Regions from separate parts of the Shewanella marisflavi genome, predicted to be linked through region 3. Evidence: predicted binding sites of a transcription regulator. Region 3 holds the regulator's gene; each other region holds the start of a gene.
What was found. The regulator LexA, encoded in region 3, represses DNA repair genes until DNA is damaged. The targets are predictions, from matches to a motif close to TACTGTATNNNNATACAGTA.

Region 1 (5,300 bases), 1.9 Mb from region 3:
TCATTCCCCCAGGGAGAGAGCAGGCGCTCGGGTCCCTTTAGCAGAGTCACTTGTTCTGGCAAGATAGGTTCTGGCTGACGCAGCAACCAGCTGGGGCGGATTCGCCCATCACAGCTCCCCTGGGCCAGATCAACTTGCAACCCCGCACTCTCACTCAGAGCACGTGTCTTTCCCTGATAACTGGCCTTGGGCTCGGCGCACTCATGACTGCTTTGCCAAGCTGCACCTTGGGGCGTCTGGCGCCATTGTGAAAAGGAGCGGCTCTGCCAACTGTGTTCAGGAAGATGATGGCTGCAATTGCTAACGCCCTTCACCTTCTCGGCGCCCAAGCGAGCCTCAAGCAGAGATAACAGCCGCATACTCACATCTGACTTGCCCTGACTCTGGTACCAGTTAGGGGTTTGTACCGCCAGCGCGACTAAGGTATCGGCTTCGACCTCCAGGCTGATCACGGGCGCCGCTAAGGACAAGCTGTCGAGCTGCACGCGGCACAGCTTGAGCAAGGCATCGGCCCTGTGCTCGGCAAAAGGATAGCGGATATCGCAGCGCAGCGGCGTCATCGTCAGGTCGCGAAACACTAAGGTCAAACGTAAAGCCAATACTGCCTGCTGACGCTGCATAAGATAGCTCGATAAGGTTGCGAGCATGCGACTCAGTGGAAACGCCAGTCCTTCGAGATGACTCACCTCATAGAGCAAGGCAAGCTTATGCTGATAGCTCTCGGGCGGTTGATAGAATCTGTGCACCTGAGGTAACTGACCTTTAAGCTGGGCAAGTAGGGTCAGCATCGCCTCTCCAAAGCGTTCACCCAACTCACTCAGGGGCAAGGCGAGTAACTCCTGCGTCTGTGTTAGCCCCATGTTTTCACAGGCGCGCTGCACCGAGAGCGGTAAGGGTAAGGCTGAGATAGCCAGAGGCGCCAGCTGCATTAGAGTCACTTGAGGCAAGACCTGCTGTGTGTTTTCCTCCTCGCCAACACGGGCCTGTGCGTCAGCTGCTTGGGCGACTTCCTCCCCCGCTTTAGCCTCAAGGGTCACATCTTTTTGAGTGAATATGAGCCGCTCCGGCCACGACATGGGCTGATATCTGGCCCCCAACTGTGCCAGCAAGGGATTCTGAGCTAAGGCAAACTGACATTCGAGACCATAAGCGACTGCGGCGCTATGATATTGCCTTAACAGCTGATTTAAACTGCCAAAGACTTTCACCATGGAGCCCACCTCAAACAACAAAGTATCTGTCACCTGTAGCTGATCATCTCGCTTGCTCCCATCGAAGGGACACACCATGGGCACCACTCTGGCGCTATAAGCATAACTCCATTGACACAGCCAATCGCTGGCGCTCTGACTGAGGCTATTATCATAGGTCAATAGCTGCAGTGATGGGCAGAGGGTCTGCGCCGTGGCGATGCTCTGGCCCACCTCTACCCCTTGGTTGGCTGCTGCCTGAGAACTGAGCAATATTTGGCTCGATTGACGCTCATAAAGAGCCAATGCCGCGCCAGGCTCTATCCCCTGATGGTAGCTTTGATATTGAAGTAGCCAATGGGGAAAATATACCGCCAGCCACAACATCTAAGTGCTCCAGGGCCCTTGCACAACCTGTCCTCCCGCCAGAGACGAAGGCGTATCGCCCTTCAGACTCTGCGCCAGCAGTTCAGGTAGCAAAGACAAGCTAAACTTAGGCGCAGGCCAGCCACCACGGCGCTTAAGAATATCCACCTGAGTGGCGAAAGCAGAGGACTTCCCCGCCAGCTCTGGCTGCAGGGCTAGCCGTAGCGGCACAGGATGTGGCTGCACCTTGAGCTTACTCGGTAGATAACAGACACACAGGCTCTCTCCCTTCTCACAGGCAAGTTGCAAACGTCTGGCCTGACTCGTGCTGAGCTGATCGAGCCAACATAACACCAAGGGAGATACGCCGCTGGTTAAGATCTGTTCGAGCGCCCACAGCTGCTCTTTAGGCACCTGGGTATCCACCCACAACAGACGGCTGACATCTATACCCTGCATAAGCAGCTGCTGAGGGTAAGGCACATGTGGCGGCGCCACCAGACTCACCAGACTTGCAGCACCGCTTTGCCGCGAACGGCTGGGAATTAATCGGCGCATAAGGGGGAGCACAAGGCTTAGCTCGCCTATACCCTCACAGCTATAGAAGATCTCGCACAGTCCATGGGCCGGCCAGCCCCCATGCCCCAGATAACGATTAAGCTCGGGATAACCGCTATCTTGACCCAACGGTCCGGGATAATAGGCATCACCGCGCCAGAGATCGGCACGTTCGAGCAAACGTTCAAGTTGAGGATCTGCCAAGGCCATAATACACCCACTCTTAGTCGGCTTACCTACAAGTTAAGCTAAGCCAAAAACAATAATACTGTATATAAACACAGTATATTTATAATTGGCCAGATCGCAAGAGAGAAACACTAAGATCAGTCACACTGACGGCTCATTTTTTAGGCGCCAGCGGCGGACAGGCACAAAAAAACCACCCTAAGGTGGTTTTATCGGCTGAGCCTTGGGTTAACGGTACTTCTTAACCTTCTTCAACGCGATCTGCTGCTTGAGCGGCGACAGATGTTCGATGAAAACTTTACCGTCGAGATGATCCATCTCATGTTGCAATACGATAGCCAGGAAATCATCGCTCTCTATCTCAAAGGCCTCTCCCTGACGATCAAGCGCCTTAACCTTAACCTGCTCGAAACGGCTCACCTTGGCGCGATAACCCGGAATTGACAGGCAAGCTTCCTCACCCACTATCTCGCCTGAGCGCTCAACAAACTCTGGGTTGATCAGCACTAGGGGTTGATCGCGATCTTCAGAGAGGTCAATAACCAAGATGGCATGCTCACTGCCCACCTGGGTAGCTGCCAGCCCAATACCGTCATCCGTGTGATACATGGTTTCGATCAGATCATCGATAAAACCTTGCACGGCGGTGACATCTTCTACAGGCTTTGCCTTACGTTTCAGGCGCTCATCGGGAATGGTCAATATATCGAGTACAGGCATAGTGTGCGGTTCTGGCTCTTAAAAATGGCTAAAAAGTGGCGCCATTATGACCTAAATCACATTAAAGGCAACTGCAAACCCATGGTTTTCATCCCTGCAAAGCCAAACCGTGCCCCCGATTGACTTGTAATTCATCAGCGTAGCCGATAGCATGAAACCATAAACTGTATACAATATACGAGAATAAGAATGTCAAACCTGAAACGTACCCCTTTGCCAAGTACCTTTTATGTGGCCAACACCATGGAGATCTTCGAGCGACTCGCCTGGTATGGCTTCTTTACGCTCTCCTCTCTCTATATGACCTCTCCTGCTCACCAGGGAGGCTTAGGCTTTAGTGAGCAAGAGCGCGGCCTACTGCAGGGGATGATCCCCTTCTTTCTCTACCTCTTTCCTGTACTTACTGGTGCCCTGGCCGATCGCTATGGCTACCGCAAGATGTTTCTACTGGCCTATGCCATCATGTGTCCCAGCTACTTCTTACTAGGTCAGGTGAGCAGTTTCAGCGGCTTCTTTATCGCCTTCATGGGCGTCGCCATCGGCGCCGCCTGCTTTAAGCCCGTGGTGACAGGCACAGTGGCACGCACCACAGACCACACCAATCGAGGCTTGGGTTTTGGCATCTTTTATATGATGGTCAATGTCGGAGGTTTCCTCGGCCCCTTTATTGCCGGCTATGTGCGCGCAATTAGCTGGGACTGGGTCTTCATCATGTCGGCCATTTGGATTGGTATTAACTTTATTCCGGCGCTCTTTGTCTACAAGGAGCCAACCGATCCCCACCAGCAACGCGGTAAGTCACTTTCTCAGGTACTGATGGACATTCAACAGGTACTGGGCAATGCCCGTTTCGCCCTGCTGTTTTTCGGCACCTTAGTGATCTTGATGTCCTACGGCGCCAAATGGATCGACGGTGAGCAATGCCTGCTTATCTATATTATCTGGTTTAGCCTGCACTTTATTTGGAATACACTGGCCAAGGCCGACAGCAAGGCTCCCTGGTATAAACAAAAAATTGCCTTGGGGAATAAATCCTTTGTGATCTATCTGCTTATTCTGTCTGGTTTCTGGATGGTCTATCAGCAGATCTTTATCACCCTGCCTATTTATATTCGTGACTTTGTTGATACCTCAGATCTGGTCTCAATGCTCGCCGCTTGGCCGTCTCTGCTCGACTTCTTCGCCCCGGTAGATCTCAGCCTACTGAGCGACGAGCTTCTAGGCGCCGCCAAGGGCTACGCTTTGGGTAGCCTGAGCCTGTCACAGGCCTATTTTGACCTGGTGCATGCCAAGGTGATGATCCCAAAGGAGGCATTGGGTGACGCCCTGCGCGCCATCGCCGAGCACCCTGAGCTCGCGAGCCAATATAGCCAACAGTTTGCCCAGCAATATCGTCAGGTGAATCCAGAATACCTTATCGGGCTCAACTTTCTCTCCATCGTGCTGATGCAGGTAATGGTCAGCCGTATCGCCGAGAAGTTCAGTCCACTGCCGGTATTGGTTGCCGGCACGCTGATCCTGGCACTGGGGACCGCCCTTGGGGGCCTAGCCCACGGCCTGCTTATGGGCGGCGCTATGGTACTGACCTCTATCTTAGTCTTCTCTGTCGGTGAGATGGTCGCCTCTCCCAAGAGTCAAGAGTATGTCGCCAGCTTTGCCCCTGAAGATAAAAAAGCCATGTTTATGGGCTACTATTTTGTCTCCTCAGCCATTGGCTTTTTGCTGGCAGGCCCGCTGTCTGGTTACCTCTATGCCGAGGTCGCTAAAGGCGCGGAACAACCGGCGCTGATGTGGTACATCATAGGAGGATTCGGCCTACTTGCCGCCATCGGCCTAGTCATGTTCCACCGCTTTGGTGCCAAACAGCAAACGCTCTCAAACAGCCTTCCAACAGAATCTGCCGTAGAAGTAAGCTAACCCCTTCGTAAATGGCGCTGCATCTGGCTTATCAGGTGCAGCGCCAGACGATATCCATGCTTTTATCTTAGAAATTCTTAAAAAACTGGTTTACTCTCAGTAGATAACTACTGAATTTGCCTGCTTCATGGCTTGACGGAGTAAGATTGAACCAGAGCGCACTATCGCCGATGGCGAAAATATGGCACGTAGTTGCCCTGATCCCCGAAGGTCACGTCAGCTCCTATGGCAAAATCGCCGATCTGGCGGGCCTGCCAGGGCGAGCCCGTTATGTGTCCCGCGCCCTTAAGATGGCGCCCGAGACCCTGCAACTACCTTGGCACAGGGTGATCAATAGCCAAGGCAAGATCGCCTTTCCCG
Region 2 (5,300 bases), 530 kb from region 3:
GCCAAGCGAACCAAGTTGCGTCTCCTTTAACACTAAGAATAAATATGGAATGGCAAGATGGACTCACTATTCAAATCACCGGTCGACATGTTGCACCACTGGGTTGAGCAATATGGCGATAACACCTACCTGAAACAACCCATAAACGGCCAATATGTCAATTTCAGCTGGCGTGAAGTACAGCAGAAGATGCAGCAGATCGCCGGCGCACTGCGTCACCTAGGCTTAGAGCCAGGCGACAAGGTCGCGGTTTTATCGAAAAACTGCGCCGAATGGTTTATTACCGATCTCGCCTTAATGCTTGGTGGCTACATCAGCGTGCCCATCTATCCCACCGCCAATGCCGATACCATACGTTACGTGCTGGAGCACAGCGAATCTAAGGCGATCTTTATCGGTAAGCTGGATTACTGGGCCGATCAGGAAGCCGGTGTCGGCGGCGACATACTGCGTCTCGCCATGCCATACGATACTATGCCAGCTCAATACCAATGGGACACTCTGCTGAAGATGGGCCAGCCCTTGACTGATGTCGAGGCACCAACGCCCGAGCAGATCATGACCATCATCTACACCTCGGGCTCGACTGGTAAACCTAAAGGGGCGATTCAGACCTTCGCCAGTTATGATTGGACCTGCCGCGCCGTGGTGCGTGACCTCAAAACTGATGGCAACGATAGACTGCTCTCCTATCTGCCGCTGGCCCACATTACCGAACGCGTTGCCATCGAAGGCTCTTCCTTCTATTCAGGCAGCAGCGTTGCTTTTGTCGAGAGTCTCGACAGCTTTGTCGCCGACGTGCAACGAGCCAAGCCAACCGTCTTCTTCTCAGTGCCGCGTCTGTGGAGCCTGTTCCAGAAAAATATTATCGACAAGATTGGCTACACCAAACTCAATCTACTACTCAAGATCCCCTTTATCAGCTCGCTGGTGAAGAAGAAGATCCGTCAAGGGCTAGGGCTGGAGCATTGCCACCTGTTAGGCTCAGGTTCGGCACCTATCCCTCCTTCGCTGATCGCCTGGTACCACAAGATTGGCCTAAATATCTGTGAAGCCTGGGGCATGACAGAAAACAGCGCCTACTCCATCATCAACCACCCCTTCGACGCCAGCAAGATTGGCACAGTCGGACGTGCGGTCGAGGGTTGTAGCGTCAAGCAAAGCGAAAGTGGAGAGTTACTGGTTAAGAGTCCAGGCTTGATGACTGGTTACTACAAACAACCGGAGGTCACTCAGGCCAGCTTCGACCAAGAGGGTTATTTCCATACTGGCGATCTGTGCTCAATCGACGCCGACGGCTGCGTCACTATCACGGGCCGCGTCAAAGACAACTTCAAGACAGCCAAAGGCAAGTATGTTGCGCCTGTGCCTATCGAGCGTAAGCTGGCGCAAGACCCCCACGTGGAGCTGATCTGCATCATAGGCTCTGGCCTGCCTCATCCGGTGGCGCTGGTTCAGCTCTCCGAAGGGGCCTCACTGCAGCCGAAAGAGGAGGTGCGAGCCTCACTCAAGGCGACCTTAGACAGTGTTAACCCTCATCTGGAGTCCCACGAAACCGTCGATGCTATCATAGTGGTCACCGAGGCTTGGGATGTAGACAACGACGTGCTAACACCTACCTTGAAGATCAAACGCCATGTGCTGGAGCAGAGATACAGCGCCAAGGTCGATGGACAGCGCGGCGCTATTGTGCGCTGGGAAGATGAGCTGTAATCGCAAACCAACACTCGTCTGACATAAAAACACGCCATCAGGCGTGTTTTTTATTACCCTGTTTAAGGTGAGATAAACAAAATTTAATAACGTCCCCCTAAATTCTTGTTGCCTAAATTTCAACAATCACTATGCTTGCCTCCCCCCATATTTGAGAGTTAATCATGTTTACCCCGCTAGCCCTTATTGCTGGTTTGCTCATCCTCATTCTCGGCGCCGAATCTTTAGTTCGTGGTGCCAGTGCCCTCGCGCTCAGACTCGGTGTCACACCGCTAGTCATAGGCCTGACCATAGTCGCCTTTGGTACCAGTACCCCAGAATTGGCCGTCAGCCTTAAATCGGCCATCGCTGGCAATGCAGATATCGCCCTGGGCAATGTGGTGGGATCGAATATCGCCAATATCGGTCTCATCCTCGGGCTCACGGCATTGGTGCGTCCGGTAGGGGTACAGTCGCAGATGGTGAAGCGGGATATTCCCCTGATGCTGTTTTCGACTCTGCTATTTTGTGGACTGCTAAGCGATGGTGGACTGAGTCGTCTCGATGGTGCCCTCCTGGCTTCTATGCTTGTCGCCTTTCTGGCCATGAGTTATCTGTTTGATAGACAGCAGGCAACCAAGGTCGAAGAAACAAGCCGTCCCCTTCCACCCTTACTGTCAATGCTCTTAGTCGCCCTAGGGATCGGCATGCTGGTCGGTGGCGGCGCGCTATTTGTCGACGGCGCCGTTGCGCTGGCTACACAGCTGGGAATGAGTGAACTGCTTATCGGTCTCACCATAGTGGCCATAGGCACCAGCATGCCAGAACTTATCACCTCAGTTGTGGCAGCCAGACGTGGTGAGAGTGATATCGCCATCGGCAACCTGGTCGGCTCAAATCTGTTTAACCTGCTTGGCATCTTAGGCATCACTGCGCTCATCCAGCCCATAAACGCTAGCGTACCTGCGATGGATCTGCTGGTGATGGTAACACTGGCACTGCTGCTTCTGCCCCTGGCCTGGAGCGGCCTGCGCATCGGTCGGCGCGAAGGGGCATTGCTGCTGCTCTGCTATCTTATCTACTTGAGCTACCTGATCCTCTCCGCTCAATCCGTATAAGACTGCATTGCGACTCACCGATAAGAGATGACATTTGTCACCCCTTATCGGTGACACCTGTGCCTGGAAAAAGGCTGGCTGTAAGGCCACTTGCATTTAGGCCAGCATGCTTTTACCCCCGCAAGCTTGGCGCAAGATTGCGTTCATACAGAACTCTGATAGTATATGTATATATTTACAGTGATCGACTCAGATACTGTTTAAATAGAACGTTAAATCAAATGGGTATAAAGCGTGGATAGACTCGATCTCATGGCGGTGACAGAGTTAACAGGCGTTGCTGCTAAGATGGCGCAGCGGCTGGAGAAGCTCGGCATCAAAACGGTTCAGGATCTGCTGTTTCATCTACCGCTACGTTATGAAGACCGTACCCAGATCTATCCTATCGCCGCCCTCTATCCCGGTAGCTACGGCACCATAGAAGCCGTGATCCAATCGACCCAGATAGTCCAAGGCCGCAAGCGTATGCTCACCTGCACGGTGCGGGATGACTCGGGTACCCTAACGCTACGCTTCTTTAATTTTTCGGCCGCCATGCGCAACGGCCTCGAAGAGGGTGCGCGCATTCGCGCATATGGTGAAGTGCGCCGAGGCAAACTTCATCGAGAGATCATCCATCCGGAATACAAGCTACTCCATGACGGCAGCGAACCGAGTCTGAGTGAAACCTTAACCCCTATCTATCCGACCACCGAAGGACTTAAACAAGCCAGCTGGATCAAATTAACCGACCAGGCGCTTGCCCTGTTGGCCCATGGCGCGCTCAAGGAGTTGCTGCCACCCCAGTTACAACCCAATCAGCTTTCGTTAGTCGATGCGCTGCAGCTGCTGCACAGACCCCCGAGCGATGTCAGTCCCTTTGCGTTGGAGCAAGGTACCCATCCGGCGCAGCAGCGCCTTATTCAAGAGGAGCTGCTGGCCCACAACCTCAGCATGTTGCAGCTCAGGCAGCGTAGCAATCAAGATTCGGCCCAGGCGATGCATCCTACCGGGCAGCTGCTCAATCCTTTTTTGGCCTCGCTGCCCTTCAAACCCACGGGTGCTCAGCAGCGAGTCGTCACAGAGATCACAGCCGATCTCGCCCAGCACCATCCCATGATGCGCTTAGTGCAAGGCGATGTGGGCTCGGGCAAGACACTGGTGGCGGCTCTTGCAGCGCTGCAAGCCATTGAGAGCGGCTATCAGGTGGCCATGATGGCACCAACCGAACTGCTCGCCGAGCAGCATGCCAATAACTTTGCTGCCTGGTTTGAGCCTCTAGGGTTAACGGTTGGTTGGCTGGCCGGCAAACTCAAGGGCAAGGCGCGCACTCAGTCGCTGGAACAGATCAAGAGCGGCGAGGCCCATATCGTCATCGGTACCCATGCCATCTTTCAGCAACAGGTCGAGTTCAACCGCCTGGCACTGATCATCATCGACGAACAGCACAGATTCGGGGTACATCAACGTCTAGGGCTGAGAGAGAAAGGAATTAGCCAAGGCTTCCATCCCCATCAGTTGATCATGACCGCCACCCCTATACCGCGCACTCTGGCGATGACGGCCTATGCGGATCTGGACACCTCTATCATCGACGAGCTACCACCTGGGCGGACACCAGTCACCACGGTCGCCATCTCAGACAACCGCCGCAGTGAGGTGATCGATCGCGTGCGCCAGGCCGCACTAGAGGGCGGGCGTCAGGCCTATTGGGTCTGCACCCTGATCGAAGAATCTGAGGTACTCGAATGTCAGGCGGCAGAAGATACCGCCGAAGAACTAAAGCAAATATTGCCGGAACTTGCCATTGGTCTAGTGCATGGCCGCATGAAACCCGCTGAGAAACAGGCTGTCATGGACGCCTTTAAGGCGGGCGCCATTCAGCTGCTGGTCGCCACGACTGTGATTGAAGTTGGGGTAGATGTGCCCAATGCCAGCCTAATGATCATCGAGAATCCTGAACGTCTGGGACTGGCACAGCTGCATCAGCTACGGGGACGTGTCGGACGTGGCGCCGTGGCCAGCCACTGCGTGTTGCTCTATAAGGCGCCCTTATCGCATACTGCCACCCAACGCCTCGGCGTACTCAGAGACAGCAACGATGGCTTTGTGATCGCCCAGAAAGATCTGGAAATTCGTGGTCCGGGTGAAGTCCTGGGCACCAAGCAGACGGGAATTGCCGAAATGAAGATCGCCGATCTGGTCAGGGATCAGGCCCTCATTCCCCACATTCAGAAATTAGCCCTACATGTGATGCAGCAGGTACCGGAAAATGTTGACGCCATAGTGCTGCGCTGGTTAGGGGAGCGCCAGCAATACGTGCAGGCTTGACTAGGGCCTGCCAGCAATTAAATATTTTTTATTTCACTGGCCACCCCTAGACAAGCCCGGTGAATTTTGCAGAATGGAGTAAGGCCTCTGTGGTCACAGGGCCAATCCAGCCACAATTCAAGGAAATCTCATGCAAGTCAGTCAAGAAGATAGAATTGCCCCACAGACATCGCGCAATGG
Region 3 (5,300 bases):
GTCGGGCGAGACAGTCAATTTAACTTGCCTGACTTCGGCGGGCAGCGACGCTAGCGTCTCGACAATCAACCGCTTGCCTATTCCTTTGCCCTGAGCGGCACTATCGACGGCCACCGAAAGGATCCAGGCGCAAGAGGGCTGTTCACTTCTGGCCAGCAGGATATAGCCCAGCACACAGCCCTGTGCATCACAGGCAACACGCAGACCACTGGGCCAGCAATCATAACTCTGACGAAAGAAAAAATCGGGGTAGGCATGCTCGCCAAACAGCTGCTGCTCCAAACGATAAAGTGGCAACAACTGCGACTTAGCGGCTGCTTGAATAACAATAGATTCGGGATTATTCACTGGTTAACAGTTTATCCCAAGGCAGGTGGGTTGAGCCCACAACGATAAAATTGGGATTCTCTAACGACTCACGCTCGTTATAACTTAGGGGCTGCAATTCAAGATCCATCACCTGGCCGCCGGCCTCTTCAATGATGATCTGCGCCGCGCCGGTATCCCACTCGCCGGTGGGGCCGATGCGCACATAACAGTCGGCTCGCCCTTCTGCCACCAGGCAGCTCTTTAGTGCTGCGCCCCCCAAAACCACGAGTTCGCAGTGTTTAGGATGATGGAATAACTTCAGCACTGAATGAGGATCTTGACGGCGACTCACCGCCAAGCGCAGACAGGGTTCATCGTCAGTGGTGAGCTGTTTACTGGCGATACGTACCTCACCCTTACTGCTACGTTTGTAGGCACCCAGGCCCGCCACCGCATAATAGACCACGTCCGTCATGGGCACATAAACGATCCCCATGATAGGGCGGTTATGCTCAACCAGGGCGATGATCACCGAGAAGTCGCCGCTGCCGGCAATAAATTCACCGGTACCATCCAAGGGATCGACCAACCAGTAGCGTTGCCAGTCGGCGCGCTCAGAGAAAGGAATATCAGCATCTTCTTCGGATAAAACGGGGATATCAGGCGTTAGGCGCTCAAGCTGTGAAGAGATGATTTTATGCGCCGCGATATCGGCAGAGGTCACAGGGGTATTGTCAGACTTTACCTCTCGCTCGAAGCTTCCGTCGAGGTAGATAGTCTTAATCGCCTCTCCCGCCTCGATGGCAATACTTATCGCCTGCTCAATATACTCTTCTGGCTTCATCACAACTCCAACAGCCTACATCTGGCAATGCCTATTTATCGTTTAGATTAACTACTTTAGTTTTAGATGTTTCTGCGCCAAAAACAAGGCGCTAACGCTTCTAGACTCGGAAAAGTCGTCTTCTAATAACAGCTCAGACCACTGACTCAAGGGCCAACGCACCACTTCTATCGGTTCTGGCTCATCACCTTGCAGTCGACTCTCATACAGATCTTCGGCTACGAAGATCTGCATCTTGCTGGCAAAATAGCCTGGCGCCAGACTTAGCTCCATCAGATGGGTCAACTTATGGGCGCCAAAGCCTATCTCTTCTTGCAGCTCTCGATTGGCCGCCTCGGCGTGACTCTCACCTGGATCAACCAAGCCCTTAGGGAAGCCAAGCTCATAGCTATGGGTTCCCGCCGCGTACTCGCGCCCTAAAAGGAGGTCTTTACCATGCACAGGCACCACCATGACGGCGCCACGGGCATTGCCTTTCATGCGCTCATACTGACGCTCAACCTGATTCGAAAATTTTAAATGCACCTGCTCAATCTGAAATAGACGGCTTTGTGCAACAACTTCGGCATGTAGGATCTGCGGCTTTTTGTCCGGCATGAAACTTCCTGATAAAAATGGCGTTTGCTTAACCACTCAATCTTACTATGATGTGCCTAATCCACAACTCTCACCAAGGAATTTTTTTCACACCTTTATGTTTCCCTGGAATAAGATAGATACTGTGCTGCTTGATATGGATGGCACCCTGCTGGATCTGCATTTCGATAATCACTTCTGGCTCAGCCTGGTTCCTCAAGCCTTGTGCCAAGAGAAACAGATCCCCTTATCTGAGGCGCAGCAACTGGTCGAAACCGCCTATGCCAAGGTATTTGGCACCTTAGAATGGTATTGTCTGGAATATTGGCAGCAAGAGCTTGGCCTAGATATTCTTGCCCTGCACCACACTCTGGTAGACAGAATCCAACTGCGCCAAGACAGCATGCCCTTTCTCTCGGCACTTGCCAGGCGCAACAAGCAGCGTATCTTAGTCACCAACGCACACCCACAAAGCTTGTCATTAAAGCTCAAACATACCGAGCTGGCTTCCGGGTTAGATCATATGCTCTCAAGCCACCACACTGGTTACCCCAAAGAGCATCCCCAGTTTTGGCTTAGCCTATTTGAGCGCTTCTCCCTAGATCCAAGCCGTTGCCTGTTTATCGACGATAGCGAACCCATCTTGCAGGCTGCCAGAACCGCAGGAGTTGGCTATCAACTCGGCATCAAGAATCCCGACAGCCAAAAGCCACACAAAACCTTTACCGATTTTCCCGCCATCGATGATTATCATCAGCTGTTGATCTCCCTTGAGAAAACGATTACTGGCTAAATATTCGTGGGGTTAACTCGCTAACCATTTGAGCTGATTGATAGAAAAACTGGTTAATACTTGCACTGTATAAAATACTGTATATACTGACAGGTACTGTATGGAAAGACAGGATTAATCATGAGACCCTTAACACCAAGACAAGCCGAGATTTTAGAGCTAATAAAACGCAATATTGCAGACACGGGCATGCCACCAACCCGTGCCGAAATTGCGCGCCGATTAGGCTTTAAGAGCGCGAATGCCGCCGAAGAGCACCTTAAGGCACTGGCCAAAAAAGGTTGCATCGAGATCATGCCGGGCACCTCTCGCGGCATTAAGCTGACTCAAGAGGAAGAGCCTGAAGATCTCGGTTTACCTCTGATTGGCCAGGTAGCAGCCGGTGAGCCGATTCTGGCACAGGAACATGTTGAACAGCACTACCAGGTTGACCCGAGCATGTTTCGCCCAAGTGCAGACTTTCTGTTGCGTGTAAGGGGCGACAGTATGAAAGATATCGGCATCCTTGAGGGCGACCTGCTAGCGGTACATAAGGTCGAACAAGCAAGAAACGGACAGATAGTCGTTGCTCGCGTAGAGGATGATGTGACGGTCAAGCGCTTCGAGAAGCGTGGCAGCACAGTTTATCTACATGCAGAAAATGAAGAATACTCACCTATCGTTGTTGACCTGACGACTCAGAGCCTGAGTATAGAAGGTTTAGCCGTCGGCGTGATTCGTAATGGAGACTGGCAATGAATAATCTCATGGGCATGGCACCTCGTCATCCGGGGCTTTGGATCGATCTCGACAGTTCGCTTAAAAGCGGCAGCAAGAACACTATTTCAACGGTTTCCAGTTCGACTCAGGGCAAGCAAGAGTTACAGAGTCTTACACCTGAACTGGCGAGACTCAGCCAGCAAGGGCAATGGGTCGTGCTGATCAGCCCACCCAATATTGGCTATAAGCAGATGCTGGCCGACGGCGGCGTGCGGATGGATCGCATCTTGCTGGTACACACCAAAGATGAAGTTGAAGCACTTTGGGCTATGGAGAAGGCTCTCACAAGTGGTACATCCAGTGCAGTGATCAGCTGGACACAATCATTGGATGCACGGGACAATCGCCGCTTGCAGATCGTCGCAAAAAACACCCGCGCCTTAGGGGTGGTTATCGAAGATGCGAACAGTCACTTACCTGCCAACCCTTTTAGCCAAGAGGATCTTGGTACCAAGGCCGCCAATCAGTTTACCTCTCTTCACTGATCATCCTTGCCAATTCTTTCCATACTAACGCCCCGAAAGGGGCGTTTTTGTATCTGTTTTATTTAGCAAAATAAAATAAAAGTGATCTTGATCAATATTTAAACAGCCATTAAGTTAGTAGTAGATATCAACGATTATTTGTTATGTCGAACAATTTGGTTGTCGGCTTGAGCGGCGAATAAATCTGCACCACATCGCCCTAAGAGCTGAAATTCGTCTGATATATTCAGCCGTAAGTGCAAGCGTGGTTACCACCAGCAAAACAAAAGATTCACCACCGACGCACTTTGAAGTCATCGTTGCTTTTTTGGGAACTGAAGAGTTTGCATAGAGCCGAGACATACTGTGTGGCTCTTCTTTGTAGTTGCCTTCGCAATTGACAGAGGAGAAGTCTAGTGAAGCAAGTGTTGTGTTGTTTGCTGGCGTTGCTAATTACGCCCACCATACTCGCAGCCGATATGCCCCTTAACATGACATCAGGGGTCACAGAGATCAGTAATCAGGTGTTTAGCCTGCATATGACGATTCTCTATATCTGCTGTGCCATAGGCCTGGTCGTCTTTGGGGTGATGATCTATTCCATCATCAACCACAGACGCTCAAAGGGTGCCGTTGCGGCAAACTTTCATGAGAGCACCAAGGTTGAGATCGCCTGGACCATTGTCCCTTTCGTGATCTTAATCGTGATGGCCATCCCGGCAACCAAGACACTTATCGCCATGGAAGACCCCAGTAATGCGGACCTCACCATTAAGGTTACTGGCTCTCAATGGAAGTGGCATTACAGCTACTTTGATCATGACATTGCCTATTTCAGCCTATTGTCGACACCAAGAGACCAAATAGAGGGCAAAGAAGCCAAAGGCGAGCACTACCTTCTTGAAGTCGACAAACCGTTAGTCCTCCCGGTTAACCGTAAAGTTCGTTTCTTGATGACTTCAGAGGATGTAATTCATTCTTGGTGGGTCCCCGCCTTTGCGGTGAAAAAAGACGCCAACCCCGGCTTTATCAACGAGGCCTGGACCCGCATCGACAAACCCGGCATCTATCGTGGCCAATGCGCCGAACTATGCGGAAAAGACCATGGATTTATGCCTATCGTGGTACAGGTTCTTTCCGAAGCCGACTTCGATAAATGGGTGGTCGATCAAAAAGCCCTGGCCAACGCCGCTGCGGCCGAAGCTCAGGCAGCCCTGTCTAAGACACTGTCGAAAGAAGAACTCATCAGCCGAGGTGAACAGGTCTATATGGCGCAATGTGCAGCCTGCCACCAGCCAAACGGTGCCGGCTTGCCAGGAGTCTTCCCGTCGCTGATTGGCAGCCCAGCTATTAAAGGCCCAGTTGCCGAGCATATCGATGTGGTCTTAAATGGCAGAACAGGCACAGCGATGCAGGCGTTTGCGCAGCAGCTGACCGCTACCGATATTGCCGCTGTCGTCACCTTCGAGCGTAATGCTTGGGGTAATGATTCAGGCGACACGGTTCAAGCCGCCGATGTCAGCAATGTAAGCACGCCGTCCGGCAGTGAAGCGAC

Region 1: a site for LexA is predicted at 2,381-2,400, ahead of imuA (translesion DNA synthesis-associated protein ImuA). Genes of this name have one in related genera too.
Region 2: a site for LexA is predicted at 2,974-2,993, ahead of recG (ATP-dependent DNA helicase RecG). Genes of this name have one in related genera too.

What each region holds. Positions count from the first base shown of each region.
Region 1 is NZ_CP022272.1:2,013,491-2,018,790, reverse strand. Features, by position in the region: gene CFF01_RS08775 (Y-family DNA polymerase) at 1-1,577, opposite strand, end outside; gene imuA (translesion DNA synthesis-associated protein ImuA) at 1,578-2,324, opposite strand; gene def (peptide deformylase) at 2,532-3,023, opposite strand; gene CFF01_RS08760 (MFS transporter) at 3,213-4,940, shown strand; gene CFF01_RS08755 (MGMT family protein) at 5,111-5,300, shown strand, end outside.
Region 2 is NZ_CP022272.1:3,914,230-3,919,529, forward strand. Features, by position in the region: gene CFF01_RS17230 (AMP-binding protein) at 58-1,713, shown strand; gene CFF01_RS17235 (calcium/sodium antiporter) at 1,878-2,810, shown strand; gene recG (ATP-dependent DNA helicase RecG) at 3,045-5,120, shown strand; gene CFF01_RS17245 (DUF3014 domain-containing protein) at 5,251-5,300, shown strand, end outside.
Region 3 is NZ_CP022272.1:124,298-129,597, reverse strand. Features, by position in the region: gene CFF01_RS00610 (GNAT family N-acetyltransferase) at 1-348, opposite strand, end outside; gene cysQ (3'(2'),5'-bisphosphate nucleotidase CysQ) at 341-1,153, opposite strand; gene nudE (ADP compounds hydrolase NudE) at 1,205-1,750, opposite strand; gene yrfG (GMP/IMP nucleotidase) at 1,848-2,522, shown strand; gene lexA (transcriptional repressor LexA) at 2,643-3,260, shown strand; gene CFF01_RS00585 (cell division inhibitor SulA) at 3,257-3,766, shown strand; gene coxB (cytochrome c oxidase subunit II) at 4,162-5,300, shown strand, end outside.